2 linked regions of the Wigglesworthia glossinidia endosymbiont of Glossina morsitans morsitans (Yale colony) genome follow. The protein of the gene in region 1 interacts with the protein of each later gene in a pairwise test. Links are inferred from orthologs where the notes say so. Each region holds a gene or a part of one and is shown on either strand. Other genes may lie near its edges.

The links. Proteins that work in one complex are often made in the same cells at the same time.
Region 2: the proteins of ftsA (region 1) and WIGMOR_RS00705 interact in binary tests that used the Escherichia coli proteins (3 or more experiments, as listed by UniProt). The link is inferred for Wigglesworthia glossinidia endosymbiont of Glossina morsitans morsitans (Yale colony) from one-to-one orthologs.

Annotation. Positions count from the first base shown.
Region 1 is NC_016893.1:602,783-605,781, forward strand. It holds ftsA (cell division protein FtsA), read left to right. Parts: upstream 1-871; coding sequence 872-2,128; downstream 2,129-2,999. Other genes in the region: murC (UDP-N-acetylmuramate--L-alanine ligase), read left to right, coding at 1-66; WIGMOR_RS02920 (cell division protein FtsQ/DivIB), read left to right, coding at 108-845; ftsZ (cell division protein FtsZ), read left to right, coding at 2,186-2,999. UniProt on the Escherichia coli protein: Essential cell division protein that assists in the assembly of the Z ring. May serve as the principal membrane anchor for the Z ring.
Region 2 is NC_016893.1:148,654-152,709, reverse strand. The notes cover bases 1-2,943. They hold WIGMOR_RS00705 (rod shape-determining protein), read right to left. Parts: upstream 2,023-2,943; coding sequence 979-2,022; downstream 1-978. Other genes in these bases: accB (acetyl-CoA carboxylase biotin carboxyl carrier protein), read left to right, coding at 2,827-2,943; aroQ (type II 3-dehydroquinate dehydratase), read left to right, coding at 2,368-2,817; mreC (rod shape-determining protein MreC), read right to left, coding at 17-925. Also shown: more of accB, read left to right, coding at 2,944-3,291; accC (acetyl-CoA carboxylase biotin carboxylase subunit), read left to right, coding at 3,298-4,056. UniProt on the Escherichia coli protein: Forms membrane-associated dynamic filaments that are essential for cell shape determination. Acts by regulating cell wall synthesis and cell elongation, and thus cell shape.

The sequences.
Region 1 (2,999 bases):
CTGCTATTACAAGGGGCTGGAGATATTGAACTGATATTCAAAAAATTAATTAATAAAAAAATTTAAATTTTAGAAAAAATAAAATATATAAAGATAATAAAATTTTAATGTTTAATACAAAAACATATCAAAAAATTAAAAAATCATATAAATTTATTTTTTTATTTGTATCTATAGGATGTATAGTTTGGTTTTTTTGGAATATAGTAAAATTTTCTAACATTTTGTTTATTTTTCCATTATCTAAAATCATTATTAAAGGAAACCAGAACTTTACTACAGTAGAAGATATTAATCAAATTATTTTAGGTATAAAATATTCTAAAAAATTTATTCAACACGACATAATTACTATTCAAACTAATATATCTAAAATTCCATGGATTCAAAAATCGAGTATAGAAAAAAAATGGCCAGACTCTCTAATTGTGCAAATTCTTGAATACATTCCTATAGGATTTTGGAACGATATCTATTTCATAGATGTGAACGGAACAATTTTTTATGTGCCTAAGAAACGATTAAATAATATTAAAAATTTACTAAAAATATATGCACCGCAAAATAGTGAAAAAATCGTTTTGCATGTGCTATTAAAAATAAAAAGTATTTTGGAAAAAGAGCAAATATCTTTAAATACAATTTATATCGGAGAACAATTTAACTGGGATTTAACAATAGAAAATAATTTAAAGATAAGATTGGGACGGTATGATAAAATATATAGATTACAAAGATTTGTAACGATATATCCAGTATTATTAAAAATAGCTCAGAAAGAAAATAAAAAAATGAAGTATATAGATCTTAGATATAATTCAGGATTATCAGTTGGATATAAATAATCAATTTAATAGTACAGGCAAACTTTATGACGAAAGAGACGAATAAAAAACTAGTAGGACTAGAAATTGGAACGTCTAAAGTCGCTCTTCTTGTAGGAGATATTTTACCTGATGGAATTATAAAAATTATTGGATCAGGAAATTCTCCTTCTAAAGGAATTGATAAAGGTGGAGTAAATGATTTAGAAGCAGTAGTACAATGTGTACAACAAGCAGTTCACCAAGCTGAAATGACAGCGAAATGTCATATCGAATCTGCTTATCTTGCTCTTTCAGGAAAACACATTTCATGTCAAAACGAAATTGGCATGGTGCCGATTACTGAAGAAGAAGTGACACAAGAAGATATAGAAAATGTTGTACATACTGCAAAATCCGTACGAATAAAAAATGAACATCGTATTCTTCATGTAATTCCACAAGATTATACTATCGATTATCAAGAAGGTATCAAAAATCCAATTGGATTAGCAGGCGTACGAATGCAAGCTAGTGTTCATTTAATTACGTGTCATAACGATATGGCAAAAAATATGATTAAAGCTGCACGTAGATGTGGAGTAAAAATAGATCAATTAATTTTTTCTGGATTGGCATCTAGTTGTTCGGTGTTAACCGAAGATGAAAAAGAACTTGGGGTATGCATAGTAGATATGGGCGGAGGCACCATGGATATTGCAATTTACACTGCCGGAGCGTTACGCTATACAAAAGTAATTCCATATGCCGGAAACATAGTTACTAAAGATATTTCATATGCTTTTGGCACACCCCCTTTAGAAGCTGAATCAATTAAAATTCATTACGGATGTGCTTTAAAATCATTAGTCAATAAAGAAGAAACCGTAGAAATTGCTAGTTTAGGAGGTAGACCTACAAGAAGTTTACAAAGAAAAACTCTGGCAGAAGTTATCGAACCAAGATATACAGAGTTATTACATTTAGTTAGCGATGAAATTTTAAATTTGCAAAAACAATTACGTTCTGAAAAAATTAAACACCATTTATCTGCAGGTATAGTGTTAACGGGAGGTGCATCCCAAATCGACGGATTATCCGATTGCGCACAACAAGTATTTCGTATGCAAGTACGTATTGGAAGACCTCAGAATATCTCAGGATTAACTGAATCTGTAAATCATCCATATCATTCAACAGTAGTAGGTTTATTACATTATGGTAAAGAATACGTTTTTAATAAAGATATTGAAACAACAGAAAAATATACTTTTTTTGCAAATTGGATAAAAAAATTTAATAATTGGATTAAAAAAGAATTTTAAAACTTGAAAATTAAGTCAAATCAATTTTTTTGATGCGATTAGTTTTGGAGATATATTATGTTTGAACCAATGGAATTAACTAGTGATGCAGTCATTAAAGTAGTTGGAATTGGAGGTGGTGGAGGAAATGCAGTTGAACATATGGTACGCGAATGTATCGAAGGCGTCGATTTTTTTGCAGTTAATACTGACGCTCAAGCATTAAAAAAAACTGAAGTCAATCAAACAATTCAAATTGGCAATAGTATTACAAAAGGTTTAGGAGCTGGTGCAAATCCAGAAATAGGGAGAAATTCTGCAGAAGAAGATAAAGATGCGCTTCGTGCCATGTTAGAAGGCGCCGACATGGTATTTATTGCTTCGGGTATGGGTGGAGGTACCGGTACAGGTGCCGCTCCAGTAATTGCGGAAATTGCTAAAGATCTCGGAATTTTAACCGTAGCAGTAGTTACAAAACCATTTCACTTCGAAGGTAAAAAACGTATGTTGTTCGCAGAACAAGGTATTGATTTACTTTCGAAAAGTGTAGATTCTTTAATAATTATTCCAAATGATAAATTATTGAAAGTATTAGGTCGCGGAATTTCATTGTTAGATGCATTTAGTGCAGCAAATGATGTATTAAAAAATGCAGTTCAAGGAATTGCAGAATTAATTACACGTCCGGGATTAATTAATGTAGATTTTGCCGATGTAAAAACAGTTATGTCAGAAATGGGGTATGCTATGATGGGTTCAGGTACTTCTAAAGGCGAAAATAGATCAGAAGAATCATCTGAAATGGCAATTTCTAGTCCTTTGTTAGAAGATATCGATCTTTCTGGAGCACGTGGAGTCCTAGTAAATATTACTGCAGGATTTGATTTACGTT
Region 2 (4,056 bases), 450 kb from region 1 along the record:
ATTTTCAACATTAATGTTATTTAAGTTCTTGCATGAGCTCCATAAAACGTTTTTTTTCAACTTGAATAACAGATTTTGGAATTTCCGGAGGATTTTCATGTATAAAATGATGATTATCTTTTAAAATCAATACAAATCTTAATGTACTAAAATTTGCAATAGGATGCGCATACACTTCTTGATAAACATTATCCTGTTTTTTGATTATTGAAGAAATAATTGCTACTGGATACCCTTCAGGAAATATGCCCCCTATTCCTGAAGTTACTAGTATATCACCTACCTGAAGATCTACATCATCTTTTAATGATTCTATACGTAAATCATGATTATAACCATTTCCGAAAGCTATAAATCGAATGTTACTTCGTAAATTTTGTAGTGGAATTGCATGGGCAAAATCACATATTAATAAAACTCTACTGGTAAATTTGTTACTTGCAATGACTTGACCGATAATACCTTGATAATCAATAACAGATTGCCCACATTGTATACCATCAGATGTTCCTTTATCGATTATAATTTGACTAGTGTAGAAATCAATGTTTTTAGATATTACTGTTGCAAAAATTTTTTTTATATCTTGTTTTAATGGAGCATGTAATAATTTTCTTAAACGTATATTTTCTTCTTTATATTGATTAAATAGTAATTGATCGCTGCTAATTTCTAATATTTTTGTATGTAATTTTTGATTAATGTTTGATAAATGCAATTTAGTAGAACATAAATTAAATATGTGATCAAAAATTTTATAAGGTACATTTATTATGCGATATATTGGATTTGTCATTCTATCAAACATTGATCTCATTTTAAAAAAATTTTGATGATGTGTATCAAAGTACATAATGACAATTGCTGAAACTATTGCTAAAATAAATTTAATGTATATAATAGGTTTATTAGATATAAATTTCATAATAACAATTATTTTAAATTATTTAAAATAGCATATAATTATTTACTTATGTGCTATTCTTCACTAAATAAATCTCCGCCGTGTATATCAATCATCTCAATTGCTTTTCCACCTCCTCGAGCTACGCATGTAAGAGGATCTTCTGCTATAACAACCGGTATACTAGTTTCCTCCATTAACAAACGATCAAGATTTTTAAGCAATGCACCTCCTCCGGTTAAAACCATACCCCTTTCTGATATGTCAGATGCTAATTCCGGAGGGCATTGTTCTAGTGCAATCATAACGGCGCTAACAATTCCAGTTAATGGTTCTTGTAATGCTTCTAAAATTTCATTTGAATTTAATGTAAAACTACGCGGTACACCTTCTGCTAAATTTCTACCGCGTACTTCGATCGTGCTTGCATCTTGATCAGGATAAGCTGAGCCAATAGTATGTTTAATACGCTCTGCCGTTGCTTCTCCAATTAATGAACCATAATTGCGACGTACATAGCTAATAATAGCTTCATCAAAACGATCTCCTCCGATTCTAACAGAAGACGAATACACTACTCCATTTAAAGAAATAACTGCTACTTCAGTAGTACCTCCTCCAATATCAATTACCATAGATCCAGTTGCTTCGGAAACTGGTAATCCTGCTCCGATAGCTGCTGCCATAGGTTCTTCAATCAAAAATACTTCTCGTGCTCCTGCTCCATGTGTTGATTCTCGAATAGCTCTACGTTCTACTTGTGTAGCGCCTACTGGCACACATACTAGAACGCGAGGGCTAGGTTTCATAAAACTGTTACTATGTACTTGCTTAATAAAATGTTGTAACATTTTTTCTGTAACAAAAAAATCAGCAATTACACCATCTTTCATTGGTCTAATTGCAGCAATATTACCTGGAGTACGACCTAACATTTGTTTTGCAGCATAACCAACAGCAGCAACGCTTTTGGGAAATCCAGCTCGATCATGTCTAATAGCTACTACAGAAGGTTCATTTAAAACAATGCTTTGACCTTTTACATAAATTAATGTATTAGCAGTACCAAGATCAATGGATAAATCGTTAGAAAAAATTCCACGAAATTTTTTAAACATATATATTAAGTATCCTTAAATTAATTTATTTATATTAGTAAATTAATATATTAATAAAATATAAAATGTTAAATTACTAATTAGTTTTAAGGTATTATTTTATTGAAATTTTTCATTCATCTTAATTTTATAATTCTATGAATATTTTTACACTAAATAACAAAATTAATTAAAGAAAATATTACTCGTAAAAATTTATTAAGTTTGTTATAATCTTTTTTCAGGATAAGCTATACAGACAAACTTAACAGCACTTTTGATTTAAATTACAATTAGATTCTATCTTATTTGCGTTAATCTAGATAGTCATAAATTAATATTGAATTTAGTTAGAGTTACCTTAAAATAATGAAAAAATTTAATTTATTAATTCTAAATGGACCAAATTTAAATTTATTATCATTAAGAGAAAAAAATATATATGGAAATAAATCTATATCAGATTTATTAAACGAGATTAATTTAATATCAAATAAAATAAATGCTAGAATTACACATTTTCAATCAAATGCAGAACACGAAATTATAAATTGCATACATAAATCATATAAAAAAATAAATTTTATTATTCTTAATCCGTCCGCTTTGACACATACTAGTGTAGCGTTAAGAGATTCACTTTTGTCAGTTAATATTCCATTTATAGAAGTACATCTATCTAACATATTTTCTCGAGAAAAATTTCGACATCGTTCATATATTTCAGATATTGCAATAGGTATGATATGCGGTTTAGGTGTGAACGGATATTATTTTGCTATTAAAGCAGCAATGAAATATTTAGTAAAAATATAAGATATATTTATGGATATACGTAAAATTAAAAAATTAATTGCATTAATTGAAAAAACTAATATTTCTGAAATAAAACTACGCGAAGGTGATACTTCGTTAAAAATTTGTCGATCTGAGATTTTTGATAACAATTTTAGCATAAAAAATAATTATTTTAAACAAAATCAAAATCAAGAAAAATCTTTTTATAATAAAAAAAATACATATATACAGCAATCTAAAAAACAAAATGTACATGTAATTCGATCACCTATGGTTGGAGTATTTTATAGAGCGCCAAGTCCTACAGAAAGTCCTTTTGTTGAAATTGGACAAAACATTAAAGTTGGAGATACGATCTGTATTATTGAAGCGATGAAAATGATGAATCAAATTCAATCTGATTGCAATGGTACTGTTATATCTATCTTTCTAGAAGATGGTCAATCAGTAGAATTTGACGAACCATTAATTACTATAGAAACTAACAAATAATTGAAAATGTTAAAAAAAATTTTAATTGCTAATAGAGGAGAGATTGCATTAAGAATTTTACGCACCTGCAAGGAACTTCATATTAAAACAGTAGCAATTTATTCTACTGCAGATCGTTACTTAAAACATGTTTTGCTTGCAGATGAAACAATTTGTATAGGATCAGAGCATCCAATAAAAAGCTACTTAAATATTCCCGCTATTATATCAGCTGCAGAAATAACAGGAGCAGATGCAATTCATCCCGGATATGGATTTTTATCAGAAAATGCTAATTTTGCCGAACAAGTAGAACGTTCCGGATTTATATTTATTGGACCAAAATCTCATACAATTAAACTTATGAGTAATAAGATTTCAGCATTAAATTTTATGAAAGAAATAGGTTTGCCTTGTCTTCCAACATCTTTAGAAATATCTAAATTTAATATTAAAAAAATTAAATATATTGCACAAAAAGTCGTCGGATATCCGTTAATTATTAAAGCAGTACAAGGCGGAGGCGGCAGAGCTATGCGTATTGTGTATAACGAAAATGACTTAGAAATTGCTATCAACTTAGCAAAATTAGAAGCTAAATTAACATTTGACGATAATCGTATATATTTTGAAAAATACATCAACGAATCTAAACATATTGAAATTCAGATACTTTCTGACGGTCAAGGAAACGCTGTCAGCTTAGGAGAAAGAGATTGTTCAATTCAACGTCGTCATCAAAAAATTTTAGAAGAAGCACCTTCATTGTATCTTAATGCAAAAAGC